One region of the Solwaraspora sp. WMMA2101 genome, then DNA from elsewhere that is predicted to be linked to it. Evidence: riboswitches for the same ligand, from Rfam matches in the RefSeq annotation. Region 1 holds a riboswitch; the other holds the start of a gene.

Region 1 (14,880 bases):
CCGGTGGGCCAGCCGGTCGAATGACCGGCCGACCCCACATCGCCGCTCAGAACTCCTCGTCGAAGCTCACCGCCCCGCTCACCCCCACCTGGTACGCGGAGACCCGGCGTTCGAAGAAGTTCGACAGTTCCTGTACGTCCTGCAGCTCCATGAAGGCGAACGGGTTGGTCGCGCCGTACAGCGGGGCGATGCCCAGCTGGGCGAGCCGGCGGTCGGCGACGTGCTGCAGGTACAGGCGCATGTCGGCCAGCGACAACCCGGGCACGCCCCGGCCGAGCAGGTCCTCGGCGAACTGTGCCTCGGCCTCGACCGCCTCGGCGAGCATCTGGCGGACCTGCTCGGCCATCTCGTCGTCGAACAGGTCCGGCTCCTCCCCGCGGACCGTGTCGACGACGTCAAAGGCGAACGCCATGTGCATCGACTCGTCGCGGAACACCCAGTTGGTGCCGGAGGCGAGGCCGTGCAGCAGCCCCCGGGACCGCAGGAAGTACACGTAGGCGAAGGCCCCGTAGAAGAACAGCCCTTCGATGCAGGCGGCGAAGCAGATCAGGTTGAGCAGGAAGGCCCGCCGGTCGTCGCGGGTCCGCAGCTCCCGCACCCCGAAGAGGGAGTCGATCCAGCGGAAGCAGAAGTCGGCCTTGCGCTTGATCGACGGAATGTTGTCGATCGCGGCGAACGCGGCGGTCCGCTCCTGCTCGTCGGGGACGTAGGTGTCCAGCAGGTTCAGGTAGAACTGGACGTGTACCGCCTCCTCGAACAGCTGCCGGGACAGGTAGAGCCGCCCCTCCGGGCTGTTGACGTGCTGGTAGAGGTTGAGTACCAGGTTGTTGGCGACGATCGTGTCCCCGGTGGCGAAGAAGGCGACCAGCCGGCTGACCAGGTGCCGTTCGGCCGGGCTGAGCCGGTCCAGGTCGGCCAGGTCGGAGTGCAGGTCCACCTCCTCCACCGTCCAGGTGTTCTTGATCGCGTCGCGGTAGCGGTCGAAGAAGTGCGGGTAGCGCATCGGCCGCAGGGTCAGGTCCATCCCCGGGTCGAGCAGCATCGGGCGCGGTGTCATCGTGGTGGTCTCTCCCGGCATCTCGGTGGGGGGCGTCACTGGCAGGCGTCGCAGGACTCGGGGTTCTCCAGGGAGCAGGCCACCGCCCCGGTGTCGACCGGTGCGGTCGGCGTGACGGAGACCGTGGCCTGCTGGATCCGGGTCGCCGGACGCGACCGCAGGTAGTAGGTGGTCTTCAGACCTGACTGCCAGGCGTAGCGGTACATCGACGACAGTTTGCCGATCGTCGGTGCGGCCATGAACAGGTTCAACGACTGACTCTGGTCGATGTACGGTGCTCGGGCGGCGGCCAGGTCGATCAGCGCCCGCTGCGGCAGCTCCCAGGCGGTACGGAACAGCTGCCGTACCTCGGCCGGGATGGCGGTGATCTGCTGGATCGACCCCTCGGCCCGGGTGATCTGCTCGCGGACCGCCGCCGTCCACAGCCCGGCTGCCTTCAGCCGTCCCACCAGGGCAGTGTTGACCTGCAGAAACTCCCCGGACAAGGTTTCGCGTTTGAACAGGTTGGACACCTGTGGCTCGATGCACTCGTAGCAGCCGGCGATCGAGGCGATGGTCGCCGTCGGGGCGATCGCCACCAGCAGCGAGTTGCGCAGTCCGTGCTCGGCGACCCGCACCCGCAGCGCCGCCCAGCGCTCGGTCTGGGTCGGCTCGGCGCCCCACAGGTCGGGGTGCAGTTGCCCGCGCGCCACCCGGGTCTGCGGGTACGCCGGGTGCGGCCCGTACTGTTGCGCCAACCCGGCGGAGGTCTCCAGTGCGGTCAGGTAGATCTCCTCGGCGATCCGGGTGGACAGCTCCCGGGCGGGCGCTGAGTCGAACGGCAGGCCGAGGGCGAAGAACACGTCCTGCAGCCCCATCATGCCCAGCCCGATCGGGCGCCAGCGCGGGTTGGACGCCGCGGCCTGCGTACTCGGGTAGTAGTTGATGTCGATGACCCGGTCGAGGAAGGCCACGGCGGTGCGGACCGTGTCGCGCAGCCGTGCCCAGTCCACGTCGGCGGCCGTGGCCCCGGCCGCAGTCGAGGTCGCAGCTGCGGTCAGGTGGGCACCGAGGTTGATCGAGCCCAGGTTGCACACGGCGGTCTCGGTGTCCGAGGAGACCTCGACGATCTCGGTGCACAGGTTGGACAGGTGCACCACGTTGCCCGGTTCCCCGGTCTGGTTGCACAGCAGGTTGGACCGGTCCTTGAAGGTCATCCAGCCGTTGCCGGTCTGTGCCAGGGTGCGCATCATCCGTCCGTACAGGTCGCGGGCGGGAACCTGGCGCACGGCGAGCCCGGCGGCCTCGGCGGCCCGGTACGCGGTGTCGAACTCGGCGCCGTACAGGTCGGGCAACTGCGGTACGTCGGCCGGGTTGAACAGCGACCACGTCGCGTCGGCGTCGACCCGGCGCATGAACTCGTCGCAGATCCAGTTGGCCAGGTTGAGGTTGTGGGTGCGCCGGGCGTCCTCGCCGGTGTTGTCCCGCAGCTCCAGGAACTCCTCGATGTCGGCGTGCCACGGCTCCAGGTAGACGCAGGCCGCGCCCTTGCGTCGGCCGCCCTGGTTGACGGCGGCCACCGAGGCGTCCAGCGTCCGCAGCCACGGCACGATCCCGTTGGACAGCCCGTTGGTGCCCTTGATCAGCGCACCCCGCGAGCGGACCCGTGACCAGGAGATGCCGATGCCGCCGGCGTACTTGGACAGCTTCGCCACCTGCGCGTACCGGTCGTAGATCGAGTCCAGTTCGTCGCGGGGCGAGTCGACCAGGAAGCACGACGACATCTGGGTGTGCCGGGTGCCGGAGTTGAACAGGGTCGGTGAGCTCGGCAGGTACGCCAGCGACGACATCAGCCGGTAGAAGTCGACCGCTTCGGTCGGGGTGTCGGACAGTCCGCAGGCCACCCGCAGCAGCCAGTACTGCGGTGTCTCGACCACCTGTCGGTTGGTGGGGTGGCGCAGCAGGTAGCGGTCGTAGACGGTCCGCAGCCCGAAGTACTCGAACCGGCGGTCGGCGGCCGGGTCGGTGGCGGCGTCGAGGTCGGCGGCGTGCTCGGCGACGAACCGGGCCGTCTCGTCACCGACGAGTCCGTGGGTGTGCCCGAGTCGGATCGCCTGGCTGAACGAGCCGATGCCCTGCCGGCGGACCTCGGTGCCGATCTGGTCGGCGAGCAGCCGGGCGGCCAGGCGGGAGTACTGCGGGTCCTCGCCGATCAGGTCGGCTGCGGTCTGGATCAGCAGCCGGGTCAACTCGGCGGTGGTGATGCCGTCGTAGAGACCGCTGAGCGTCCTGGCCGCGACCCGCCCCGGGTCGACGTCGGCGAGGCCGTCGGCGTGGCGCCGTACCGCGTCGCGCAGCCGGTCGGGGTCGACCGGCGTGGCGGTCCCCGCTCGGTCGCGGATTCGGGTCGGCTGCTGACCGGGCGTGGCCGCCGGTGCGGTAGCGGCGGGATGTGTGACGACGGTCACCTGTGGTGCCTCCTGGCATCGCCTCGTGGGAGGCCGAGCGGGCAGGCAGACAGGCGCGAACGCGCGATGGCCAACGCGTCGCAGCCGTCGGCCGTCCCGCGCGGCGATCGGACCACCGGGTACGCGTTCGGCGTATCCGGCACAACGGCAGGTCTTCGGACTTGTGGGCCGGACCGGACATGCCGGTCACCTACTGGCCGTCACTTCCCAGGCCGGGGTGGCCCAGTGTGCTCGACGGCGGTCGTTCCCACTCACCGCTGCGGGGCAGTCCCGGATTCGCGCCGGGTTCCCTGTTGCCTCGGCCGGGCTGGCTGCCCGGCCGAACCAGTTGCGTCCGGGACTATATCTGGTGGGTGGCTTCGCGGTAGGCACCTACATGTCGTGTCGGGGTGTCGCGTATTTCACTTGGCACTCCGGGTTGTCGCCGACAGCTTCCCGATATATCGTGAACGTATCAACGATCCTTCAGTGGAGGTTTACATGAGACGCGACAGATCACGGGGTGGCCCAGGGGCCTTCCTGCGCGGCGCCGGGTTCCCACCCTTCGGGCCCGGCTTCGGTGGACCCGGCGGACCGGGCGGGCCATTCGGGCCCGGCGGCCCGTTCGGTGGCCGGGGCATGGGCGGCGGTGGCCGAGGTGGCGGTCGGCGGCGGCGACCCAACGTGCGGGCCGCGGTGCTGGCCCTGCTCGTCGACGGGCCGATGCACGGCTACGAGATGATCCAGGAACTGGACTCCCGCACCGGGGGCGCCTGGCGCCCCAGCCCCGGCTCCATCTATCCCACCCTGCAACTACTCGAGGACGAGGGCCTGATCGTCGGCACTGCCGAAGGCGCCGGCGGCGGACGCAAGCGCTACGCGCTCACCGACGCCGGTCGGCCCGAGGCCGAGCAGGCGGCGCAGGCCGCCCCGTGGACCGAGCTCGCCCCGGAGACCGTCGACAGCTGGCACGATGTGCGCGAGTCCGGGATGCAGACGATGCAGGTGCTGCGGCACGTGCTGATGAACGGCAACGCGGAGCAGCGCGAGCGGGCGGTCCGGGTGCTCGACGAGACCCGCCGCAAGCTCTACGGCATCCTCGCCGAAACCGACGACGCCGGCCCGGGTCGGTCTCAAGACGGTTGAGGTGGTGGTGTCGATCCGGCCGGTCGCCGATCGTCGTTACCGCAGATGGCGACGTACGCCTCAGCGAGGAGAACCATGAAGTACATGCTGCTGTTCGTCAGCGCGCCCACCGACGCCCCCGAGCCGACCGTGCCGCAGTGCACGGTCGAGGACTGGATGGCGTACGACAAGGAGATGAAGGACGCCGGGATCTGGGTCAGCGGCCACGCCCTGGCCGACCTGACCACCTGCACGTCGGTGAAGGTCGACCCCGACGGGCAACGGGTCGTCACCGACGGGCCGTTCGCCGAAGCCCGCGAGGTGCTCGGCGGGTACGACATCATCGACGTGCCGGACCTCGACGTCGCCCTGGACTGGGCGGCCCGCTCGCCCGGTGCCCGCGACGGCGGGTCCGTGCAGGTGCGGCCGGTCGCCGACTTCGGGATGTGAGCGCGGATGGTCACCGACGGGCGGCGGGAGCACCATGGCGACGAGGAAGCCGTCGCCGCGGTGCGGACCTCGGTGGAGGCCGTGTTCCGGGAGGAGCACGGCCGGCTGCTCGCCACCCTGGTACGCCGCTTCGGTGACCTGCACCTGGCCGAGGAGGTCGCCGCCGAGGCAGTCGAGGCGGCCCTGCGGCACTGGCCGGTCTCCGGCGTACCGACCCGACCCGGCGCCTGGCTGCTGACCACCGCCCGGCGCCGGGCGGTCGACCGGATCCGGCGCGACCGCAACCTGGCACTACGGCTGGCCGTCCTGCAGGCCGAGGCGGACCGGGCCGATCCGGCGCCGGCGGCCGACGGCGACCAGGAGTTGCCAGACGACCGCCTGGCGCTCTTCTTCACCTGCGCCCACCCGGCGCTGACCGCGCAGGACCGGGTGGCGCTGACCCTGCGCTGCCTGGCCGGGCTGACCACCGCCGAGGTGGCCCGGGCCTTCCTGGTGCCGGAGGCGACCATGGCCCAGCGGATCGTCCGGACGAAACGGAAGATCCGCGACGCCCGTATCCCGTTCCGGGTTCCCGGCGTCGACGAGCTGCCGCAGCGCCTTCCCGGCGTCCTGCAGGCGGTGTACTCGATCTTCACCGAGGGGTACGCGGCCAGTTCCGGCCCGGACCTGCAACGACTGGACCTGGCCGAGGAGGCCATCCGGCTGGCCCGCATCCTGCGGCGGCTGCTGCCCGCGCAACGGGAGGTGGCCGGACTGCTGGCGTTGCTGCTGCTGGTGCACGCCCGCCGGCACGCCCGGACCGGCCCGGACGGGGCCGTCGTCCTGCTCGACGAGCAGGACCGCGACCGGTGGGACCGACCGATGATCGACGAAGGGTGTGCCCTGGCCCGGGTGGCGTTGACCGGCGGCCCACCCGGTCCGTACGGGTTGCAGGCCGCGATCGCCGCCCTGCACGACGAGGCACCCGACCTCGCCGGCACCGACTGGCCGCAGATCGTCGCCCTCTACGACGTACTGATGCGGGTCGCGCCCTCGCCGGTGGTGGCGTTGAACCGGGCGGTGGCGGTCGCCATGCGCGACGGCCCGGCCGCCGGCCTGGTGCTGCTCGACGAGCTCGTCGGGGATCCGAGGCTGCGCACCTACCACCTCTATCCGGCGTCGCGGGCCGACCTGCTGCACCGGCTCGGCCGGCACGCCGACGCGGCGGGCGCCTACCGGCAGGCGTTGCAGCTGGCCGGCAGCGAACCGGACCGCGACCATCTGCGCCGCCGGCTCGCCGCCGTCGAGGCCATGGCCGCCGAGACCGGCTGATCTCCCGTTCGTTAGAGATCCGACTTTTTGCTCCCAAGCATAGATCCAGCTAGAAGTCGAGGTAGACGCAGTCGTTGACACTGCCGACCTTGATAAGTCAGACTTTTGGCGGGAGGTCGACATGAGTGAGCTGCGACGGCTGGCGGTCATCAACTCCGACGCGAAGCGGGCCCCGGTGCTGCCCGATCCACCCGGCCTCGTCACCGAACTCGTCGATCCACGGCTGCGCCGGTTCGCCCGTACCCCGTACGAGCACCTGCTCACCGAGGTCGGCACGGTCGACGTCGCCGAGGCTGCGATCGCCGCCGGCTGCGACGCCGTCTACATCGACACGTTCGGCGACTACGGCGTGGACCGGCTGCGCGCCGCCACTTCGGTGCCGATCGTCGGTGCCGGCGAGGCGTCCCTGGCCTGGGCGGCCCGGCTCGGTCGGCGGTTCAGCATCGTCACCGTCTGGCCCGCCTCGATGGACTACCTCTACGCCGAGCGGCTGAGCAGGTGCGCCGGTGGTGCCCTCGCCGCCGGGGTGCACTACCTGTCCGACGAGACGGAACTGGACCGGGTCGGCACCGACGCCGGGGTCAAGGCACGGATGGCCCGGGGCGAGACCGTCGTCGTCGACGCCATCTCCGCCGCGTGCCTGCGGGCCGCCGACCGGGACGGCACCGACCTGATCTTCTTCGGCTGCACCTGCATGACCCCGGTGACCGCCGAGGTGGCCGGCCGGGTCGGCATCGAGATCGTCGACCCGTCGGTCGTCGGACTGGCAGCCGGGCACGCCGCGGCCCTCGCCGCGACCCGACCGGTGCCGCCGACCGGCCGGCTCGGCGCGGTCAGCGCGCTGGTCGACGCCTACCTGGGTGTCGCGGTGCAGCCGGGCTCGAATTGCACCGTCGACGACGACGGCTGCGAGGTCTGCGCGGTGACCCTGGGCACGTCGTCGTGACCCCGCTGTGTCGACGGGTCGGCATCGGCCTGCCGGTGATCGCCTTCAGCCACTGCCGCGACGTGGTGGCGGCGGTCAGCCGGGGCGGTGGGCTCGGGGTGCTCGGCGCGGCCTCGATGTCCCCGGACGACCTCGAGCAGGATCTCGCCTGGCTCGACCGCGAGTGCGGACGTTCCCCGTACGGTGTCGACCTGCTCTTTCCCGCCAGGTCCGCCGGTGACGACCCGACCGACCTGCTCGCCCAGATCCCGGCCGGGCACCAGGACTTCGTTGCCGGGTTGCGGACCCGACTCGGTATTCCGCTGCGCCGCAGTGAACCTGGCCGGACCCGGCTCGGCGGGATGCCGACCGAGATCGACCACCTGATGACCCATGCGAACGCGTACGCGCTGTGGGAGGTCGTACGGGCCCACCCGGTGCGGCTGGTGGCCAGCGCGCTCGGGCCGCCGCCCGCCCCGGTGCGGGCCGCCGCGACGAAACTCGACATGCTGGTCGCCGGCCTGGTCGGCGACCCACGACACGTACGGCACCAACTGGCCGCCGGCGTCGACGTGATCGTCGCCCAGGGCTACGAGGCGGCCGGGCACACCGGAGAGATCACCTCGATGGTGCTGGTGCCGCAGGTGGTGGCCGCCGCCGGTGAGGTGCCGGTCGTCGCCGCCGGCGGCATCGCCACCGGCCGCCAGGTGGTCGCCGCGCTGGCACTGGGCGCCCAGGCGGTGTGGACGGGATCGATCTGGCTCGCCACCGCCGAGAGCGACCTCGACCCGGTCGTCAAGGACAAGATCGTGACGGCGGCGGCCACCGACACCGCGAAGACGACGTCGTACACCGGCAAGCCGACCCGGCAGCTGAGCACCGCGTGGACCCGGGCCTGGCGGCAACCGGACGCCCCGGCGCCACTGGCCTCCCCAGTGCAGCAACTGCTGGCCCGCGACGCCGTGGTCAGCTCGTTCGAGCACCAGGTCACGCCGGTGATGGGTTCGGCGGCGGGTCAGGCGGTCGGCCTGGTGGACCGGGTGCGTTCCGTCGCCAGTGTGCTGGACGACCTGCGGACCGGCATGGCCGACGCGGTCGGCGACCTCACCGCCCTGGCCGACGACGATGCCAGCGACGACCCCGCTCGCGCCAGCGACTGACGGGCCGGGGCTCAGCGCCGTGCGCGCCGGCGTCGGCCGTGGACCGTGGCGGCGACCAGCGTGTACGCGCAGAGCAGGGCGATGACGCCGGTCGCGACGGTCAGCACCGCCGGCAGCGAGGCGCCGGTCAACGCGACGCCACTGAGCAGTGAGCTGCCGCCGAGCGTGGCGAAGGCGGCCACCATCCACGCCGCGAAGATCTCCGCCCGCCGGTGGATCGGTGCCGACTCGCCGATCAGCCTGGTGGCGCCGAGCAGCGTCAGCCCGCCACCGAAGCCGATCAGTACGGCCCCGGTGACGGTGACGGCCGGGCTGCCCAGGTGCAGGGCGAGCGCGGTGGCCCCCGCGCCGGCGGTGATCGCCACGACGCCGAAGCAGAGCGACCGGGTCGCGTCGAGCCGGTTCAGCAGCACCTGGGACAGCAGGGTCATGCCGATCAGCAGGGTGAGCAGTCCGCCGGCGCCACCGGCGGCGGTGACGCCGGCGCCTTCGGCGAGGATCCGGGAGCCGAAGGTTCCGAACAGCGCCATGCAGCCGTTGAGGGTCATCAGCGAGCAGGCGGCGATGCTGAACGGCAGCAGGATGTCGCGGGGGACCCGGACCGCGCGGACCAGTCGGACCCGCTGCGTCGTCCGGCGGTCGGGCGGCGTGCGGACCAGCAGGGTCAGCGGCACCAGGGCGGCCGCGCCGATGACGACGAACGGCAGCACCAGCGGGTACCGGGTGTGGTCGGCGAGCAGCCCGGACATCAGCGGTGCGAGCCCCATGCCGAGAGTGGTGCAGACCGAATGGGTCAGGGTGCCCGCCCGGGTGCCCCGAGGGTGGAAGTCCAACAGCGCGGCGGCGGTGGTGGCGCTGACCATGCCGGTCGCCATCCCCTGCACGATCCGCCCGGCGACCAGCGCCGGCAGCGACGTCGCGGTGGCGGTCACCAGGCACGCCGCCAGCACCAGTGCGACGCCGCCGAACATCGCCGCCCGCCGGCCGATCAGGTCGGACAGGCCGCCGAGCAGCGTGACGACCAGGATCACCCCGACGGGATAGCCGGCGAACGCCACGGCGACCTGCGCCGGGGTCAGCGCCCAGCGGTCGGCGTAGATCGCGAACAGCGGCGAGGCGGCGAAGCTGCCCAGTACGGCGACGAGGATCAGCGCGCCGGAGGCGGCGGCCATCCGCGCCGATGGCGGGTACGCCGATCCGGTCGTCGGCGCTCGCCGGTCGCCGATGACCGGGCTGTCGGTCGCGTCGCCGCGCCGTAAGGGTTCCTCCAGCGGAGAGGTCGACACCGGCCACCGCCTTCCGGGCAAAAGTCTGATGAATAGGGATGGCGGCTGTCAAGGTCTTGCCAGACCGGGTCTCCCGCCGGCAGAGTGTGGTCAGGAAGTGCCTCTTTGCTGGCAGTTCCCGGTTTACCAAGTGGAAACAGAGCCGGCTCCGGACGCTGGTCGCCGATATCGTTCCGCTTAACGTCAGACATATTAGTTTGAGACCGTGGGCGCACCCGCCGGTGGCGGCGGGAGGTGGAGGTACCCGGATGACAGTCACGATCGTCGACGCCGAGGACGTGCCGTGGGTCAACGGCGAGCAGGTGTACGACTCGATGGAGCCCGCCTTCCGCGACAACTTCGGCGGCGACCCCGACCAGGTGCGTGAACTGCTGTCCCGGTACTGGATGCGGTCGTTGTGGCTGGACCGCGACAGCACCCGGCGGATCGATCACGTCCGGGCCGTCGCCGGCTACCGCGACCTCAGCGAGGCGTACCACGACAGCGTCGAGGAGGCGTACTTCCTCGACGGTGCCGCCGAACTCAGCGCCGAAGGCCGGCTGATCGCCGGGGACTACTTCTGGCGTCCGCCGGGCTGGGTGCACAAGGCCTGGAGCGACGAGGGATTCGAGAACATCCTCTGCATGGAGGGTGCGGTCGCCAGCGAGGGCAGCGACCGGGTGACCCGGGTGGTCTGCCCGGACCACCAGGCCGGGGAGCAGGCCATCGCCGTGGCTGGCGGGACCGGCGCGGCTGGCGGGACCGGCGCGCACGCCGACGGCGTCGGACCGCGCGGGTACCTGCGCCGGGTCGAGTCGCGGCACCTGCCCTGGGCACCGATCGACGCCCGATGGTCGGGCCTCGACCCCGGCGTACTCGGTCTGCCGGTGACGGCCGGGCCGGTGACGCCGGCGGTCCCGGAGGTCGGCCCGGCGGGCGTCGCGTCGCCGACCGTGCCGGTCGGCAAGCCGCTGAGCCGCAACGTGGCCACCGGGGCATGCAGCGCGTTGGTCCGGTTGCCGGCCGGCTACACCGGCACGCCGCGGCCGGTCGACCGGGAACGGTTCTTCGTCACCACCGGCGGGACGGCGACGGTCGCCGGGCGGACCCTGACCGCCTGCTCGCTGGTGCACGTACCGGCCGGGGTGCCGGCACCCGCGTTCGTCGCCGACACCGACGTCGAACTGTTCGTCAAGGTGGGGGAGACGACGACGTGACCGACGTACGGTACGCCACCGACGACCAGGTGATGACGATCGTCCTCGACGGCCCGGAGACGATGAACAGCCTGACGCCGGCGGCGATCGCCGGACTGGACGCCGCCCTGGCCGCCGCCGAGGTCGATCACACCCTGCGGGCCGTGGTGATCACCGGAGTGGGGGACCGGGCGTTCAGCGTCGGCATGGACATCGACTTCCTGGAATCCTGCTTCGCCGATCCACAGCGGATCTTCCTGCCGTTCCTGCGCTCGTACCACGCGGTACTGCGTCGGATCGAGCGGCTCGGCGTACCGGTCGTCGCCCGGGTCAACGGCCTCGCCCGCGCCGGTGGCTTCGAGTTGATCCTGGCCTGTGATTTCGTGATCGCCGCCGACGAGGCGAAGGTGGGCGACATCCACCTGGAGTTCGGCATGCCGCCCGGGGCCGGCTCCAGCCAGCGTGCTCCGCGCAAGCTCGGCGACCAGCGGGCCAAGGCGCTGATGCTCACCCCGCTGTGGCTGCGCGGGCCGGAGCTGGTGCAGTGGGGGGTCGCGCTGGCCAGCGCACCACGGGCGCAGCTCGACGACGAGGTCGGCAAACTGCTGTCGTCGCTGCGCGGCCGGTCCCGACCGGCGATGGCGATCACCAAGCGGCTGCTCAACTCGGTGCACACGATGACGCTGGAGGAGGGCCTGCGCTACGAGCGCGAGATGTTCTCCCGGCTGCACGAGGAGGTGCCCGAGGTGGCCGAGGGCTATCGGGCGTTCGTCGACAAGCGCGAGCCGGTCTGGGGGGACGTCGATGTCCGCGACCTCGGCTGAACCGTCGGTCACCGTCACCGCGGAGCTGGTCGACACCCTGATCGGTCGGGGCGGCTACACGCATCCGCTGTTCAACCCGCCCGACCCGGGCAGGGACGGTGGCCCGCCGCTGCCCGGCCAGGCGGTGCTGCTGCTGATGGGCGGCCTGGCCGAGCAGTCCGGGCAGCTCGACGACGCGATCGCGCTGCTGGAGCTGCGCCGGATGCGGTTCCATCGGCTGGTCCGGGCCGGCACCACGCTGCGGGTGCGGATCGAGCGCCTTGCCAGCCGGAGCACCTCCAGTGGCAAGGTCGTGGCCGAGCTGCGGTGGACCGCCGTCGACGCCGACGGGGCACTGCTCGCCGAGGCCGAGGCCGTCATGCTGATGAACGAATCGGGAAAGGCGGACCCACGGTGACGGGTGTGCAGCTCAACATGGCGGCCGGGATCCGGGAGTTCGGCCGCGCCACGCCGCGCCGGGTCGCGGTGGTCGACGGCGACCGCGAGGTCACCTTCGGCGCCCTGCACCAGCGGTCCAGTCAACTGGCCAGTGCCACCCTCGCCCGGGGGCTGGCCCCCGGCGAGCGGATCGCGGTGCTGAGCAACAACCGGTACGAGTACTTCGAGATCTCCGCGGCGATGGCCAAGGCCGGCATCCCGACGGTGCCGTTGAACCCGCGCAACAACGTGACCGACAACGCGTACATCCTGGCCCACTCGGCCGCCCAGGGGATCATCGTCGCCGACGACCTCGCCGACCGGGTCGACGGGCTGCTCGACGGCCTGCGGCTGGTGCTCAGCTTCGACGGCGGGGTGGGCGAGCACTACGGGAGGTTCCTCGACGGTGGGCGGGCGGTCGACCCGCAGGTGCCGGTCGACGAACTGGACCCGTTCTGCGTCACGTACACCTCCGGCACCACCGGGCGACCCAAGGGCGTGCTGCTCACCCACCGGGGTCGGGTGCTGACCGCGTTCGGGGTGGGGCTGGACTACGGGCTGGGCCCGAACCGCAGCACGATCGCGGTGGCGCCGATGTACCACGGCGCCGGCTTCGAGTTCGCGTACGCGGCACCGATGCTCGGCGGCTCCTGCACGGTACTGCCGAGCTGGGATCCGCAGCGGCTGCTCGACCTGATGGTGAGCAGCCGGGCGGAGACGGTCTTCCTGGTGCCCACCCACGCCCAGCACATCCGCCGGTTCTGTCCGGAGCCGGCGGCCCGCTACGACCTGTCGGCGCTGAAGACCCTCTACTTCAACGCCGCCGCGTTGCCGGTCGCGCTCAAGGAGTGGGTGATCGAGGCGTTTCCCGGCGTGGAGGTGCACGAGCTCTACGGGTCGACGGAGTGCTCGATCGTGACCAACCTGCGGCCGGAGTTCGCGCTGGACCGGGCGGGCAGCGTGGGTCATCCGTGGTTCTGGAACGAGGTACGGCTGGTCGACGAGGACGGGGCGCAGGTCGGCCCGGGTGAGCCCGGCGAGCTGTACGCGCGTTCGCCGCTGCTGCTGACCGGCTATCTCAACGACGAGGAGGCGACCCGGGCCGGGTACGACGCCGACGGCTTCTTCTCGGTCGGCGACATCGCGGTCCGTGACGAGGAAGGCTTCATCTCGATCGTCGACCGGAAGAAGGACATGATCATCGCGGGTGGGGTGAACATCTTCCCCCGCGAGATCGAGGAGGTCATCGCGCGGCACGGGCCGGTGGACGAGGTCGCGGTGGTCGGCGTTCCGGACGAGGTGTACGGCGAGCGGATCGCCGCGTTCGTGGTGAGCCGTGCCGGCCAGCAGATCGACGTCTCCACGCTGGATGGCTACGTACGGGAGCACGTGGCGCGGTACAAGGTTCCCCGGGAATGGCACGTGGTCGACCAGTTGCCGCGCAACCCGAGCGGGAAGATCCTCAAGCGGACGATCCGCGACGAGTACGTCAGTCAACCTGGTAAGGGTTGATTGTAGGCGCCTTCTCTTCCAATGTCTGACCAATGTGGGTGGGACGGTTTTCGTCGCTGTACCCGTATTGAAACGCGGCGCTGCCCGCTTGTTGCGCTGCTGCCAGCGGTGGAGATTGTGTCAGTACGGTAAAACTCTGACTTTTAGTGGACTGGCTGGTCAGAGGCCGTTAGTGTCATCCGCACCAAGGTCCCGATGCGGCTCGCGGCTCACCTGTCGACCGCACGGACTTCGTGATCAGGAGGCCATCGTGTCCCACTTCAATAGTTCCGGTGTCGCCCTCTCCCGTCGCTCCGTGCTCGCCGGTCTCGGCGGCGCGTTCATGGGCGGCGTACTGCTGACCGCCTGCGGCAGCGACGACTCCGACTCCGGTTCCACCGGCGCCGCCGACGGCGACCTCACCACGATCCGACTCGCCGGACTACCGGCCTCGGCGCTCGCCGCGTTCAAGCTCGCCATGTCCGACGGTGCCTTCGAGGCCGCCGGCCTCGACATCCAGTACGAGGAGTACGCCGAGGCGGCCGCCGTCTACACCGCGTACCGGGCCAACGAGGTCGACGGTGGCCTCGGCGGCATCCCGTCCACCGCCAACCTGGTCGCCACCGGCGTCGACCGCAAGGTCGTCTGCGCGCTGCAGCGCACCACCAACGGCATCCTGGTGCGCGCCGACAGCGACATCCAGTCCCTCGGTGACCTGCGTGGGCGCAAGCTTGGTCTGTTCGGCAGTGCGATCGGTTCCTCCACCAACCAGTTCTTCGCACTCTGCCGCGAATACCACGGCTTCAACCCCACCACCGACTGCGAGGTGCAGTACGGCGCCCCGAACCTGATGGCCGAACTGCTCGGCCAGGGCGACGTGGACATGGCACTGGTGATCGACCCGGCCGGTGCGGACCGGGTGGTCAGCGGCGAGTACCGGTCGCTGGGCGACCTCGGCGTGCTGCTGGAGGAGGCCACCGGGCTGCAGGCGTTCACCGCCGGCTGGGACTTCGCCACCGACTTCATCGACGCCAACCAGGAGGCCGTGCAGGCCTTCGTCGACGTGAACCTCGAGTACCAGACCCGGTTCAACGGCGACCAGTCGCTGTGGGACAGCGCCCTGCGGGAGTTGTACGAGATCGACGACCAGGCAGTGCTCGACGTCATCTGGGAGAACCAGCGCGGCCGGCTCGTCGAGCAGTGGGGCGAGCAGGAGAAGCAGCAGGCCGCCGA
Region 2 (14,880 bases), 600 kb from region 1:
GCCGCGCACCATCAGCCGCATCTCGGCCAGGGCGCGGGTCGCCTCGGCCTCGATCACCGCCAGCGCGTCGAGGGCCGCCGCCGGTCGGGTCGGTGCCACCGCGATGCCCGCCTGGGCGCGGATCGCCATCGCCGACACGTGGTGGGCCACCGTGTCGTGCAGGTCGCGGGCGAGGCGTTCCCGTTCGGCCAGCTTGGCCTGGTCGAGTTCGCGGGCCCACAGAGTGGCCCGGTACCGCAGGGCGGTGGCCACGGCCATCGCGGCGGAGACCACCACCGTCCCGCCGACCAGGTCGGCGAGGTCGAGGTGGCCGACCGCCGCCGACAGGCCCATCTTGGCCAGGATGATCGCCGTACCGGCCACGATCTGCCGGCCGGAACCCCAGCGGTACAGCGCGTACGGCAGGATCAGCAGGTAGACACCGGTGACCAGCTCCGGTTCGTGGCCGGCCAGCAGCGCGGTGACGGCGGTGACCGGGAAGGCGACGGCGACCATCAGCAGCGGCCTGGTCCGGCGCCAGCACAGCGTCGGCGCCAGCACCAGGGCGACGATCGTCGAGTACGCGGGCGACATCAGGTCGGTGCGCAGCAGCCCTTCGAGGGTCGCCGCGACCCAGACCGCGCCGAGCAGCACCCAGTCCCGCCAGACCCGCGTCGGCGGGTCGGCGACGCGGGGCTCGGCCCACAGCGACCGCAGCAGCGCACGCACACCGCGATCGTACGCAGCGGGCCGCGACGGCGTACCGGCCACAAGTACGACGAGCGGCCCCGTCCAACGGCGGGGACGACGCCGGCCCGCGCGGCGATGACCGCTCGCCGCCCCGCCGCGACGATCGAGGCATGTCCACACCCGTACCGCATCCACGGTCGATGCCCCGGTCCACCGCCCACACCGTCGCGGGCCGATCCTCTCCCGCCAACTGGCTGATCCCCACCGGGTTGGTGCTGCTCAGCCTGGTGCCGGTGGTCGCCGGCAGCCTGCGACTGGCCGAACTGGTCGGCGGGCCGCCCATCGTGCCCGACGGCGACCGGGTCACCGCTGCCCCGGTGGCGCTGGTGACGCACATCGTCAGCGTCACCGTTTTCAGCCTCGTCGGCGCGTTCCAGTTCGCGCCGGGCCTGCGGCGACGCCGCCGGGCCTGGCACCGGGCCGCCGGGCGGGTCCTGGTGGTCTGTGGGTTGCTCACCGCCGGTACCGGCCTGTGGCTGACCCTGTTCCTGCCGCCGGCGGCGGTCGACAGCGAGCTGCTGGTCGCCATCCGGGTGGTGGTGAGTGTGGCGATGGCGGCGTGTGTCGGGGTCGGATTCCTCGCGGTCCGGCGCCGCGACTTCGCCGCGCACCGGGCCTGGATGATCCGGGGTTACGCGATCGGGATGGGTGCGGGCACCCAGTTCTTCACCCAGCTGGCCTGGCTGGCTGTGGTCGGCCCGGTGACGGCGTCGGGCCGGACCGGCACCATGGCTGCCGGTTGGCTGATCAACGTGGTGGTGGCGGAGTGGGTCGTCCGGCGTCGCGCCGCCGGCTCTCGCCGGCGACGCGACCCGGTACGGGTCAGCGGATCCGCTCGACCACGACCCGCCGGATGACGAACTTGCCCGGTTCCCGGACCTGTTCGAAGGCGGCGTCGTTGAGCAGCACGCAGCTGGCCGACGGGCTGGTCACCGTGACGGTGACGCTCCGGTCGTTGTCGAGGTTGGTCACCTTGAGGACGGTGCCGATCGGGAAGGTGCCGCTGGAGGCGGCCGGGGCGGCGTCCTCGTTGAACAGAGTCACCGTCGAGCCGGCGCAGACGACCTCACCGGGCGCCCCGGTGTCCGGCGCGGCACCGGTGTCCGTACCGCCGGGTGGCGCCGGCTGCGGCGCCGCCGGGGTGGCCGGGGCCGCGACCGGGGCGTCGGCCTGTACGTCGGCCGTGCAGCCGGCGGCGGCCCGCCGTTGCTGGATCAGGTCGACGACGGCCTGCCGGTTGGCGATCCGGTCGGCGGACAGAGCATCCGGGTTGGCCCGCTGGTCGGCGATGAAACTGAGATTGTTGCGCAGCGCGGTGTCCAGACCGTCGCAGTTCTCCCCCGCGTTGCCCAGCCCGGTGCCGACCGCCAGTCCGCCGCCGAGCAGGGCGGCTGCCGCCACCCCGATGAACACCTTGCGCGCCCGTCCGCTTCTGACGTCCCACCCGTACATGCACCCGCTCCTCTCGTCGCACGGCTGCGCGAGGCGCAGCCCACCGACCGGTACGGGTGGCGACACCGGGTGGATCTACCGCAGGACTGAAGTTTTGCTTAAGAATCCTCACAGAGGCGGCGGTGCCCCGGCCGACGGCGGGCCTACCGGCTGGCCGGGGCCCGCACCACCAGGCGTTCCAGCAGGTCACGGCTGGCGGCGGCGACGGCGGCCACGGCCGCGTCGAACGCTTCGGCGTTGTGAGCGGCCGGCTGGCGGAAGCCGGAGATCTTCCGTACGTACTGCAGGGCGGCGGCCTCGATGTCGGCGTCGGTCACGTCCGGGGTGTACGGCTCACGCAGGGTCTTGATGCTTCGGCACATGCGCTCCATCGTGCCTGACCCGGCGGCGTCGCGGGACCCCGCGTTGACACCGACAGCTAACGCAATTAGCTTTCAGGCTATGACTGGTAGTTCGACACCTCGTCCCGGCGGCCGGCGTGCCTAGGGTCGGCCTCACCCCGGACGCTCTGGTGGACGCCGCGATCGCCCTCATCGACGAACACGGCGTCGACGCGCTGACGCTCAGCGCACTCGCCGGCCGGGTCGGTGTCGCCGCCCCGTCGCTCTACAAGCACGTCGGCGGCGGGCTCACCGAACTGCGCGCCCTCGTCGCCGTACGGGTGCTCGACGAGGTCGCCGACGAACTCACCCGGCACACCCTCGGGCTGAGTCGCGACGCCGCCGTCGCCGCACTGATGCGCGCCAGCCGCGGCTACGTCCGCCGGCACCCGGCCCGCTGGGCGGCGATGCCCGCCGACCCGCTGAGCCAGCCGGCCACGGCAGCCGCCGGCACCCGGCTGCTGGAAGTGTTCCTCGCCGTACTGCGCGGCTACGGGCTGGACCCTGCCACGACGGTCCACGCCACCCGCTGCCTGCGGGCGACCGTGCACGGCTTCGTCGCGCTGGAGGTCGCCGGCGGCTTCGGCCTGCCGGAGGACCTGGAGCAGACCTACGACCGGCTCGTCGCCATGGTCGTCGCCAGCCTACCGCGCGACTGACCGGCGAGCGGACGGGCACGGCGCGGAGCAGCGGTCACCGCCGGCGCGCGGCGGCGACCAGCCGGGCCGCGATCTGCGGCCGCGCGGCCCAGTGCAGATGCAGGTACGACGCGTGCACCCCGGCGGTGACGAAACCCTCCGGCGCGCCACCACGCCACCCCCACGCCGCCGCCACGCCAGCGCGCGGCGACACCTCGGTACGGTGGAACTCATGCCCGGTCAGCCGGCTGCCGACCGGCACCGCCACGCTGTCGGTCAACGCCACCGCGTCGCGGTAGCCGAGGGTCAACCGGGGCGTCATCCGGGCGTCCGCCGGCAGCACCCCGCACATCGGAGCACCGTCGAGGGTGCGGCACAGCCACAGCAGGCCGGCACATTCGGCGACGACCGGCGCTCCGGTGGCGGCGACCGCCGCCACCTGGGAGCGCAACCCGGCGTTGGCGGTCAGCTCACCGGCGTACACCTCGGGGAAGCCGCCGCCGACGACCAGCGCCGCCGTGCCGGCGGGCAGTCGCTCGTCGCGGACCGGATCGACGGTACGCACCTCGGCGCCGGCCGCCGTCAACAGCTCCACGGTCTCCGGGTAGCCGAAACTGAACGCCGGGCCGGCGGCGACCGCCACGACCGGTCGGCGGTCGGTCGGCGCGCACCGCCCGGCGGCCACCGATCCGGCGTCGGCGTCGAGACCGGGGGCGACGGCGCGGACCGCCGCCGCCGGTGACCAGGCGTCGGCCGCCAGCGCGGGTGCGCGGCGCGCCACCGCCGCCACGGCGTCCAGGTCCACCGACGCGGCGACCAGCGTCGCCAACGCGGCGACCGAGGCGCGCGCCTCGACGGTACGTTCGACCGCCGGCACCAGACCCAGGTGCCGCGACGGGGTGTCGACCGACGGCTGCCGGCGCAGCACGCCGAGCACCGGGGTACCGACCTCCTCACAGGCGTCCCGCAGGACCTGCTCGTGCCGGTCGGAACCGACCCGGTTGAGGATCACCCCGGCGATGTGGACCTGGCCGAACGACCGGAAGCCGTGCACCAGGGCGGCCACCGAACGGCTCTGCCCGGCCGCGTCGACGACCAGCAGTACGGGCGCGGCCAGCAGCGCCGCGACGTGCGCCGTGGAGCCGAGGTCGCCGGCGCCCACCCGGCCGTCGTAGAGACCCATCACACCCTCGACCACGGCCAGGTCGACGCCGGTGGCGCCGTGGGCAAACAGCGGCGCGACGAGGTCCTCGCCGACCAGGACCGGGTCCAGGTTGCGGCCCGGCCGACCGGAGGCGAGCGCGTGGTAGCCGGGATCGATGTAGTCCGGGCCGACCTTGAACCCGGCTACCCGGAGGCCGCGGGCGGCGAAGGCGGCGAGCAGGCCGGTGGCCACCGTGGTCTTGCCGTGGCCGGAACCGGGGGCGGCGATCACCAGCCGGGGTACGGCTACCACTCGATGCCCTGCTGGCCCTTGCGCCCGGCGTCCATCGGATGTTTGACCTTGGTCATCTCGGTGACCAGGTCGGCGAGGTCGATCAGCTCCGGCGCGGCGTTACGGCCGGTGATCACCACATGCTGGCTGCCCGGCCGCTGCCGCAGCACGGACACCACCTCGGCGACGTCGATCCACCCCCAGGTGATCGGATAGGTGAACTCGTCCAGCACGTAGAACCGGTACGCCTCGGCGGCCAGATCCCGCCGGATCTGCGCCCAGCCTTCGGCGGCCTCGGCGGCGTGGTCGCGTTCGGTGCCGGGGCGCTGGATCCAGGACCAGCCCTCCCCCATCTTGTGCCAGGTCACCGGCGCTCCCTGGCCCGAGGCACCGAGGGTACGCAGGGCCGCCTCCTCGCCAACCTTCCACTTCGGAGACTTGACGAACTGGTAGACCACCACCGGCCAGCCGGCCGACCAGGCCCGCAACGCCATGCCGAACGCCGCCGTCGACTTGCCCTTACCCGGCCCGGTGTGCACGGCGAGCACCGGCTGACGACGCCGGGCCCGGGTGGTCAGCCCGTCGTCGGGGACATGTTCCGGTTTACCCTGTGGCATCAGGCAGCCCTCCGCCGGTCGTGGACCTGTGAACCCGCCGCCGACAGCGCGGCCAGCGGCAGCCACTGCGCGGTGAAGCCGGCAGCGAGCCGGCGGGCCAGACCGAGCCGCACCGGGCCGGCCTCGCAGTCGAGCACCACCATCGGGGTGCCGGCGAGCAACGGCGCCAGCGTCGTCGGATCCGGGCCGGCAGTCGCCCGCCCGTCGGTGACCAGCAGAACCAGCGGCCGGCGACGCGGATCCCGACGGCGCTCGGCGGCGACGGTGGTCGCGGCGGCGCGCAATCCGGCGGCAATGGGGGTACGCCCCCCGGTGCGCAGCTGCGCCAACCGGGTGACAGCGACCTCGTGGCTGCTGGTCGGCGGCAGTACCACGTCGGCACCGGCACCCCGGAAGGTGATCATGCCGACCCGGTCGCGCCGGTGGTACGCGTCGCGCAGCAGCGACAGCACAGCGGTCTTGACCACGGCCATCCGGTGCCGGGCCGCCATCGAACCCGAGGCGTCGACCACGAACAGGATCAGATTCGCTTCCTTGCCGACGAAACGGGCCTGACGCAGATCGGCGGGGACGATCCGCCGGCCACCACGCGACGCGGTGGCGCGCACCGTGGCCGGTAGGTGCAGGGCCGACACCCGCCCGGTCGGCGTCGTGGCGCCGACCACCCGGCCCCGGTCCGCGTGGGCGGCCGACCGCCGGCCGGGCGTGCCGCCGTCGCCGAGTCCGGGCAGCCGCAGCGTCCGGGGCCGGTACGCCGGACCGGCCGCCGCCGGGGCGGTCGCCGATCCGGCTGTGCCGTCGTCGTCGCGGTCGGCACCCTCCTGGCCGGCACGGCTCTGACCTTCGCGGCCGTCGCGGCGGGCACCCTCCTGGCCGTCGTGGCCTTCACCGTCACGGCCGTCGCCGCCGCCGTCGGCCGCCTGCGGTGGGGGTCCGTCCGCGCTGGTCGGCGGCGTACCGTCCGGCGGCGCGGGGCGTCCCGGGGGCGGCGGTGCGGGGTCCGGATCGTCGTCGGGACACTCGTCACGCAACACCTCGTCGAGACGCTGCGCGTCGGCACCGGGCGGATCCAGCGGATCCCGTCGCCGCCGGTGCGGCAGGGCCAGCCGGGCGGCGTCGGTGACCTCGGCGGCGGTGACCGCCGGCAGGTCACGCCAGGCGGCCAGGGCCACGGCGGCACGGGCCATCACGATGTCCGCCCGCAGCCCGTCCACCTGGTACGCCAGACAGATCCGGGCGATCCGGTCGATCTCCGCGTCCGGCAGGGTCACCGCCGGCAGGGCGGCCCGCGCCACGCGTACCCGCTGTGCGAGGTCGTCGTCGGCGGACCGCCAGCGGGCCGCGAAGGCCGCTGGGTCGGCCTCGTAGGCCAGCCGGCGGCGGACCACCTCGGCCCGGTCGGCCACCTCGGTCGGCGCGGTCACCGACACGACCAACCCGAAACGGTCCAACAGCTGCGGGCGCGGCTCCCCCTCCTCCGGGTTCATCGTGCCGACCAGCAGGAACCGGGCGGCGTGGCTGACCGACACCCCGTCGCGTTCGACGTGTGCGCGGCCCATCGCCGCCGCGTCCAGCAGCAGATCGACCAGGTGGTCCGGCAGCAGGTTGACCTCGTCGACGTAGAGCAGGCCCCGGTGCGCGGCGGCGAGCAGCCCCGGCTCGTACGCCTTCGCCCCGGCGCTGAGCACCCGCTGGATGTCCAACGTCCCGACCACCCGGTCCTCGGTGGCACCGACCGGCAACTCGACCAGCGCGGCCGGCCCGCCCCGGGCGGTGATCGGCCCAGTGTGCGGACCATCGGGGCAGGCCGGGTCGGTGGCCGCCGGGTCGCAGCCGAACCGGCAACCGGCGACCCGGTCGACCGGTGGCAGCAGGCTGGCCAGGGCCCGGACCATCGTCGACTTCGCGGTACCCTTCTCGCCACGGATCAGCACCCCGCCGATGCCGGGGTGCACCGCCGCGAGCACCAGCGCCTGCCGCAACTCGGGCAGGCCCACGATGGCGGAGAACGGGTACGGCGTCATGCCGGGCACCAACAGGTGCGCATGGTGAATCCCTTCCGCGGGTGTCCACGCCCGCGTGCCGGTGGACCAGGGAGCGGCCGGAGTCTCCTGGCTGCCGGATCGACATCACGTCCCGAGCCTTCCCGCCGTCGTGGCAGTGGCTGTCTCATGGGGACGTGACTCCCCGGTCACAGTGGCGGGACCGCCCCGGATTCGCACCGGGTTCCTCCGCGTACCGCTCGTGCCGGCCATGCTCCCCCACCACTCGGGTCACCGTCAATGTGGCCCCGGTCCCTGCGCTGGTCGTGACGGTGGGCATTGTCCGGCCGGGCGGACCGGCGGTACGCTGCGCGGGCCACGGTGTTCGGGAAGCCGGTGTGATTCCGGCGTGGTCCTCGCCACTGTGACCGGGGAGTGTCCGTTCCACCACGCCACTGGGCCGACGAAGACGGCTTGGGAAGGCGGGACGGCCGCGACGATCCGGGAGCCAGGAGACCGGCCGTGGCACGCACCGCATCGCCACGAGGCATGGACGAGAGGATTCCCTGGCATGACTGCACCTTCTGTCGGCGGCGAGGCCACCACCCCCGCCATCCGCGTACCGCTGGCCGGCTGGCTGCTGGCCGCCGTCGCGGCGGTCGTCATCTACCTGGTCGCGCAGGACAACGGGCTGGTGCTGGCCGGCGCCGCCGAGTTCGTGCACGAGTTCACCCACGACGGCCGGCACGCCCTCGGCGTCCCGTGCCACTGATCGGGGGTCGGCTCACATGAGCGGTCACCCGTTCGGCACCGTACTGCGTCGTGGTCTGCTCGCCGGGCTCGCCGCCGGGGTGGCCGGCGCGGCGGCGGCCCTGCTGATCGTCGAACCCCGGATCGAATCGGCGCTGGTCGTCGAGGAGGGCCGGGCCGCGCCGGGCGGCGGGCACGGCCACGAGGAGGAACTGGTCAGCCGGGGCGTGCAGGTCCTCGGTGGACTCGTCGCGACCGTCGCGGTCGCGGTCTGCCTGGCGGTGATCGTCGCCGTGGTCTTCGGCGCGACCCGGCACCTGCTGCCCGGCCGCGACGACTTCCGCCGGGTCGGGCTGCTGGCCGGGCTCGGCTTCGTCGTGGTGGCGTTGCTGCCGGCCATCCGTTTCCCGGCGAACCCGCCCGGCGTCGGTGACCCCGACACCGTCAACCAACGCACCGGCCAGTACCTGTCGTTCATCGTCGCGGCGGCGGCGGTCACCTGGCTGGCTCTGCTGGTGCACCGGCGGCTGGCCGCCTGGTCGCGGCCCGCGCCGTACCGGGCCGTGGTCGCGACGGTCGTCGCCGTCGTCGGGTACACGCTGCTGCTGACGCTCTGGCCGGCCACCGGCGTCGAGGTGCCGGGCGACATCCCGGCGGCGCTGCTGTGGGAGTTCCGCCTGGCGTCACTGGCACAGCTCGCCATGATGTGGACGGTCCTCGGGGTGGTGTTCGGGCTGCTGCTCACCCCCGCCCGCGCCGGCCACCGGCGGCCGGTCACCGCCGACGTCGCGTGACGACGCACGCCGACGCGGGGCGTGGCCCACTGGGGCAGTCGGCCCGGGTGACGGTCTGCCGGGGATGCTGCTGCGGCACCCGCCGCAAGCACCCCGACGTGGACCATGACCGCCAGCTCGACGTTCTGCGCACAGCCGGACCGGTGCAGGTGTCAGAGTGTCTCAACGCCTGCGACCGGTCCAACGTGGTCGTGGTCCAGCCGGCACCACTGGCGCGTCTGCTGGGGGCCCGGCCGGTCTGGCTGGGCGGGGTGCTCGACGACGCGGCGGTGTCCGCCGTCGCGCGGTGGGTCACCGCCGGCGGACCGGGGCTGGCCGCGCCGTCCGGGCAGCTCACCGGGCTGCGGTTCGCCGCGCCCCGGTGGGGCAGATCGACCCCGGAGTCCTGACGACGTCGCGCCGTCGCCGGCCACCGTTGCCTGCCGCCGTCGCCGTTGCCTGCCAGCCGAGTGGTCGCGGCTGGCAAGCAACGCCCCCGAACGTTCACCTGCCTGCACGACGGTCGTCCGTCCCGGGCGGTTGCGGCAAGTTCCGTCCCGAACTGGTTGCATGATTGTGCAACCGCCCCGAGCCGTGGGCTTCTCCACGACCGCATGGCTGTGTTGAGCTGATGTCTGTGACACGGGGAACGCGGACCATCACGACACACGACGCGACGGCGGTTCCACAGCTGACCAGGTGGGGCGTGTCGCCCGACGCCGACCTCGTCTTCCGGGCGCTGACCATGTTCGGCGCACGCGACGACGAGGAACTCGCTCACGAGCTGGGATTGGCACGCAAACGGGTCAAGGTCGCACTCGACGAGCTGACCAGCTGGTCGGCGGCGGGGGTGGCGGCTGGCGGCCGGTGGCGAGCGGCACCGGCCGGCACGGTCCTCGCCCGGCTACGCCAGCCCACCCGACCGGTACGGCGACGCGACATCTGGCGCCAGCACTTCCGTGCGATGCACGGCATCGACCTGCCCGGCCCGGACGACCCGACGGTACGCCGCCTGGTCAGCCGGGCCGCCGCCCGGGACCGGGTGCAGCGGCTGGTCGCCGCCGAACGGCACGAACATCTGACCATCAACACCGAGGTGATCAGCGCGGCGGCCTCGGCGGCCGCGCTTCCGCTGGACCGTCGGCAGGTGGAACGCGGCGTCCGGGTCCGGGTGCTGCAGCGACCGCCCACTGTCGACGACCACAGTCTCCATCATCTGGCCCAGCTCGACACCGCCGACCCCGAACGGGTCCGGGAGCTGCCCGATCCACCGATCAAACTGCTGGTGTACGACCGCCGGATCGCCCTGTTCCCCGTTGATCCGCTCAATTTCGAAGCGGGGTACGTGGAGACCGCGGACGCGGTCGCCGTCGACCAGTTGTGCGCGTTGTTCGACCGTTTGTGGGCGCAGGCACGCCGGTCCGGTCCAGGAGGGAGACCTGCGATCACACTCACCCCGCGAGAGCAGGCGCTGGTCGCGCTCCTCGCTTCCGGACACACCGACGCCTCCGCCGCCGAGGAGCTGCGGCTGAGTCTACGGACCGTGGCGTACACGATGCGCAACCTGATGGACCGCCTCGGTGTCGAGAACCGCTTCCAACTGGCGATCCTGCTCGGTGCCTCGGGTACCGCACCGCTGCCGCCCGTACGCCGAACGCAGCCGGCCGGCCCGACCGAGGAGGGGGCATGACGATGGGGCCTGCTCGTGCCCGGGTCGCAGCGTTCCTGGCCATCGGCCTCGCCACGCTGACTGCCATCGCGATGACCGGCATCGGCACGGCGTCGATCATCCTGACTCCGATCGGCTCGCTGTCCCCGATGACCAGTCAGCCGGTCCCGGTTGTCCCGACCACCGGCGGCCACCAGTGGATCACCGCGCCGTGCGCCCACGCCAGCTTCGGCGACGTCGGGCACGATCCACAGCTCGGCATGCACATCGACGTGTCGGCGACGACCTGTACGCCGTACAAGCTGGACAGCGCGTTCGCGGTCGCCACTTTTCGGAACGACCGCGATGTCAGCTTCGTCCACGGACATCAACTGGTACCGTACTCGCCCACCGGCGACACCTCGCTGTGGGTCCTGATCCGTCCGGCGACCCCCACTGGTTCGACGGTGTGCCTGCTACGGACCAGCACCGCGCGGCTCGACTGCGTCAAGATCGTCTCCGCTGGGCAAACGATGCCGGAGGTGGAGCCGGTCGCGGTGGACGATCCGTTGGTCGACCGCGCCGTCATCTTCGACGGCAGCCCACGGCCGGAGGGCCATCCGATGCCTGGCTGCGCCAACTGCGTCGAGGCGCCGTCCTGAGCACTGACAGCGAACCACGAAGGAGTCACAGTGATTCGGAGCATCCGCCAGGCGGTTCTCTGGCTGACTGGTGTCGTGCTCGTGGTGGCTACGGCCATGCCCGGGCCAGCTACCGCTGAGGCGTTGGCACCCGATGCGTCCACGGCTGGGGTGCCCGGCCTCAAGGATCCGCCACCACCGCACATCGACCCGTGGATTCCGGCTACGTGCGCCACCGCCGAATTCGATCAGGCCTACGTCGATCCGCCGCGGGGCGGCTTGGTCCTGGGTACGGTGACCCGCTGCGGAACGTACATAACCGACAGCAAGTACGCTCTGGCGGTCTACTGGCCCGACGAGATCCCGGTCGTCTACACCTCGCAGCTGAAAAGTTTCCTCGTCGACCGTCCCACCGTCGGCGTCCAGCTCCTCGTCGGCAACAGACCCGTCGCCGACGGTGTCGGGGTGTGCGCGCTGCTCACGAGCAACGTCAGGATGGGCTGCGCCCGGCTCAGCGAGGGCCCCGACGGCCTCGTCGTCGAGTCCATCCCGGTCAACGATCCGCTGGTGCTGGCTACAGCAACGGTGATCTACGACGGAACACCGGACGTACCGGACCCCGGCTGTGCCAACTGCGTCTGACGGCACCGGCACCGGCACCGGTGACCGGGCCGGCTGCGCCGGTATCGGTGTCCGGCCGGTTCCCGTTGTCGGTGCCGCTCGTGCCGTAGTAGGCGGTCCGCATGAGCTGTTGCATGTCGTCGAGCATCGGCATCCGTGGGTTGGCCGGCGCGCACTGGTCCTCGTACGCGTTGACCGCCTGCTGCGGCAGGCTGGCCAGGAACGACGCCTCGTCGACCCCGACGGCCTGGAACGACGGTTCGATGCCGACCGCGTCGCGCAGCCGTTCGACGGCGGCCGCGTACGACTCGACGCCCTCAGCTGGGGTGGCGGCCGGCAGGCCGAGCATCCGGGCGATCTCCTGGAAACGTTCCGGGGCCCGGTAGTTCTCGTACTTCGGCCAGCCGGACAGCTTGCCGGGGCGGGCCCCGTTGTACCGGATCACGTGCGGCATCAGGATCGCGTTGGTCCGGCCGTGGGCGATGTGGAACGTCGCGCCGAGGGTGTGCGACATGGCGTGCACGATGCCGAGGAAGGCGTTGCCGAACGCCATCCCGGCGATCGTCCCGGCGTTGTGCATCTTCTCCCTGGCCTCGGGGTCGGCGGCACCGTGCCGCACCGCCCGCTCCAGGTGGGCGAAGATCAGCCGGATCGCCTGCAGGGCGAGCCCGTCGGTGTAGTCGTTGGCGTACACGGACACGTACGACTCGGTGGCGTGGGTCAGCGCGTCGAATCCGCTGTCGGCGGTGACCACCGGTGGCAGGTCGGCGGCGAGCACCGGGTCGATGATCGCCACGTTCGGGGTGAGCGCGTAGTCGGCCAGCGGGTACTTCTTACCGGTCACCGTGTCGGTGATCACCGCGAACGGGGTGACCTCGGCCCCGGTCCCCGATGTGGTCGGAATGCAGACCAGCTTGGCCAGCTCACCCGGTGCAGGGAAGGTGAACGCCCGCTTGCGGATGTCGAAGAACTTCTCCCGCATGTCGGCGAAGACCACCCCGGGGTGTTCGTAGCGCAGCCACATCACCTTGGCCGCGTCCATCACCGAGCCGCCGCCGAGGGCGATGATGGTGTCCGGGCGGAAGTGACGCATCTGCTCGGCACCGGCATCGACGGTACGGATGCTCGGCTCCGGCTCGACGGTGTCGATGATCTGCAGCGCCACCCGCTGCGCCCGGCCCTGCAGCACGGTCAGGACCCGGTCGACGAACCCGAGCCGGGTCATCGTCGCGTCGGTGACCACGGTGACCCGGTGCACGTCCGGCATGTCGGCCAGGTACCGGATCGCGTGCGGTTCGAAGTAGATCTTCGGCGGCACCTTGAACCACTGCAGGTTGTTCGTCCGCCGGGCCACCCGTTTGATGTTGAGCAGGTTCACCGCAGTCACGTTGTTCGACACCGAGTTGCGCCCGTAGCTGCCGCAGCCCAGGGTCAGCGACGGTGCGATCGCGTTGTACATGTCACCGATCGCACCCTGCGAGGCCGGAGCGTTCCAGATGATCCGTACCGCCTTGACCCGGCGGCCGAACTCCTCGGCGAGGGCGGCGTCGCTGGTATGGATGACGGCGCTGTGGCCGAGGCCGTGGAACTCGACCATCTGTTCGGCGTACCGGATGCCGGTGGCGTGCCCGTCGGCGCGCAGCACCGCCAGCACCGGGCAGAGCTTCTCCCGGGTCAACGGCTCGGCCGGGCCGACCTCGTCGACCTCGACCAGGATGATCGACGTGTCGGCGGGCACCGTGAAGCCCGCTTGCTGGGCGATCCAGACCGGCGACTGCCCGACGACGGCCGGGTTGAGCGCGGCCCCGGCGCAGCCCGCCGAGCCGGCGGCGACCCCGAACAGCAGCTCCTCCAGTTGGCGTTTCTGCTGCGGGGTCGCCCGGTGCGCGTGCAGCGTGGCGAACTCGGCCATCGCCGGTTCGTAGATCTCGTCGTCGACGATGACCGCCTGCTCGGAGGCGCAGACCATGCCGTTGTCGAACGACTTGGACAGCACCACGTCGTTGACGGCCCGGGCCAGTTTCGCCGTCCGCTCCAGGTACGCCGGGACGTTGCCGGCGCCGACGCCCAGCGCTGGCTTGCCGGCCGAGTACGCCGCCCGGACCATGCCGTTGCCGCCGGTGGCCAGGATCAGCGCGACCCCGTCGTGGCGCATCAACGCGCCGGTGGCCTCGACCGACGGGTGCTCGATCCACTGGATGCAGTGGGCCGGCGCACCGGCGGCGATCGCCGCGTCGCGGACCACCCGGGCCGCTTCGGCGCTGCACCGTTGGGCGGCCGGGTGGAAGGCGAAGATGATCGGGTTGCGGGTCTTCAACGCCAGCAGGGCCTTGAAGATGGTCGTCGACGTCGGGTTGGTGACCGGGGTGACCCCGCAGATCACGCCGACGGGTTCGGCGATCTCGACGATGCCGCTGATGTCGTCGCGACCGACCACACCGACGGTCTTCAACGTCGCCATGCTGTGCGTGACGTGTTCGCAGGCGAAGATGTTCTTCACCGCTTTGTCCTCGAAGACGCCGCGGCCGGTTTCCTGCACCGCCATCCGGGCGAGGTCGCTGTGGCGACCGAGCGCGGCGACCGATGCCTTTCCGACGATCGTGTCGATCCGCTCCTGATCGAACTCTGCGTAGTCGTCGAGCGCCTTGGACGCCGCCGCCACGAGGGCGTCGATCGCGATCTGCGTCTCGGTCGACACGGCCGGCTTCGTGGACACCTGGACGCCTGCGGTCATTTCCGATCACCTCGTTCGGTCAGCACCGGCGGCACCTTGCCGCCGGTGCTCACCCTCATCGTCACTCCGGACGGTGATCGCGCGCTGCCGCCGTACGTCCCCGGTCGTCGGGACCTAGGTCACCGGTTCCACCCGCACCCCGGTGACCGGTCGCGGCGGTCAGGTGCCGGACCGCGCCGCCGCGAGCTCCCGCGCCCGGGCCGGCCAGCTCGGCAGGCTCGCGGTGGCCCGGACGCCGGCGGCGCGCACCGCCGCACGCAGGGTCGCCTCGTCGGTCGCGCCCAGCTCGTCGTACGTACGGATGCCGGCGGACTGCAGGGCGGCGGCCATCTTCGGCCCGATGCCCTCGATCCGACGGAAGTCGTCGGCGGGTCCGGAATCCACAGTCGCCGGGGCGGTGAGCGGGGCCGGCTCGACGACGGCCGGCTCAGCGGCGGCAACTGGCTCGACGACGGCCGGCTCAGCGGCAGCGTCGACCGG

Evidence for each region. A riboswitch is a leader RNA that binds a small molecule or an ion and turns the genes downstream of it on or off. The one in region 1 is predicted to bind cobalamin.
Region 2: linked by a shared signal. The riboswitch ahead of ACN28F_RS01590 (CbtB domain-containing protein) and the one ahead of ACN28F_RS04355 (ribonucleoside-diphosphate reductase subunit alpha) in region 1 are both predicted to bind cobalamin.

Annotation. Positions count from the first base shown of each region.
Region 1 covers NZ_JBMHMA010000006.1:829,594-844,473, reverse strand. Annotated here, with positions in the region: gene ACN28F_RS04365 (MFS transporter) at 1-24, shown strand, start outside; gene ACN28F_RS04360 (ribonucleotide-diphosphate reductase subunit beta) at 47-1,078, opposite strand; gene ACN28F_RS04355 (ribonucleoside-diphosphate reductase subunit alpha) at 1,093-3,549, opposite strand; cobalamin riboswitch at 3,634-3,849, opposite strand; gene ACN28F_RS04350 (PadR family transcriptional regulator) at 3,985-4,629, shown strand; gene ACN28F_RS04345 (YciI family protein) at 4,705-5,058, shown strand; gene ACN28F_RS04340 (RNA polymerase sigma factor) at 5,065-6,369, shown strand; gene ACN28F_RS04335 (aspartate/glutamate racemase family protein) at 6,491-7,315, shown strand; gene ACN28F_RS04330 (NAD(P)H-dependent flavin oxidoreductase) at 7,312-8,454, shown strand; gene ACN28F_RS04325 (MFS transporter) at 8,466-9,740, opposite strand; gene ACN28F_RS04320 (hypothetical protein) at 9,989-10,936, shown strand; gene ACN28F_RS04315 (enoyl-CoA hydratase/isomerase family protein) at 10,933-11,739, shown strand; gene ACN28F_RS04310 (MaoC family dehydratase) at 11,720-12,136, shown strand; gene ACN28F_RS04305 (class I adenylate-forming enzyme family protein) at 12,133-13,668, shown strand; gene ACN28F_RS04300 (ABC transporter substrate-binding protein) at 13,919-14,880, shown strand, end outside.
Region 2 covers NZ_JBMHMA010000006.1:231,383-246,262, forward strand. Annotated here, with positions in the region: gene ACN28F_RS01550 (sensor histidine kinase) at 1-708, opposite strand, end outside; gene ACN28F_RS01555 (DUF2306 domain-containing protein) at 840-1,586, shown strand; gene ACN28F_RS01560 (hypothetical protein) at 1,552-2,181, opposite strand; gene ACN28F_RS01565 (DUF2277 domain-containing protein) at 2,325-2,543, opposite strand; gene ACN28F_RS01570 (TetR/AcrR family transcriptional regulator) at 2,660-3,220, shown strand; gene ACN28F_RS01575 (cobyrinate a,c-diamide synthase) at 3,255-4,655, opposite strand; gene cobO (cob(I)yrinic acid a,c-diamide adenosyltransferase) at 4,649-5,251, opposite strand; gene ACN28F_RS01585 (VWA domain-containing protein) at 5,251-7,275, opposite strand; cobalamin riboswitch at 7,356-7,483, opposite strand; cobalamin riboswitch at 7,596-7,772, shown strand; gene ACN28F_RS01590 (CbtB domain-containing protein) at 7,805-8,005, shown strand; gene ACN28F_RS01595 (CbtA family protein) at 8,022-8,777, shown strand; gene ACN28F_RS01600 (hypothetical protein) at 8,825-9,166, shown strand; gene ACN28F_RS01605 (LuxR C-terminal-related transcriptional regulator) at 9,463-10,446, shown strand; gene ACN28F_RS01610 (hypothetical protein) at 10,443-11,066, shown strand; gene ACN28F_RS01615 (hypothetical protein) at 11,097-11,687, shown strand; gene adhE (bifunctional acetaldehyde-CoA/alcohol dehydrogenase) at 11,620-14,400, opposite strand; gene ACN28F_RS01625 (helix-hairpin-helix domain-containing protein) at 14,560-14,880, opposite strand, start outside.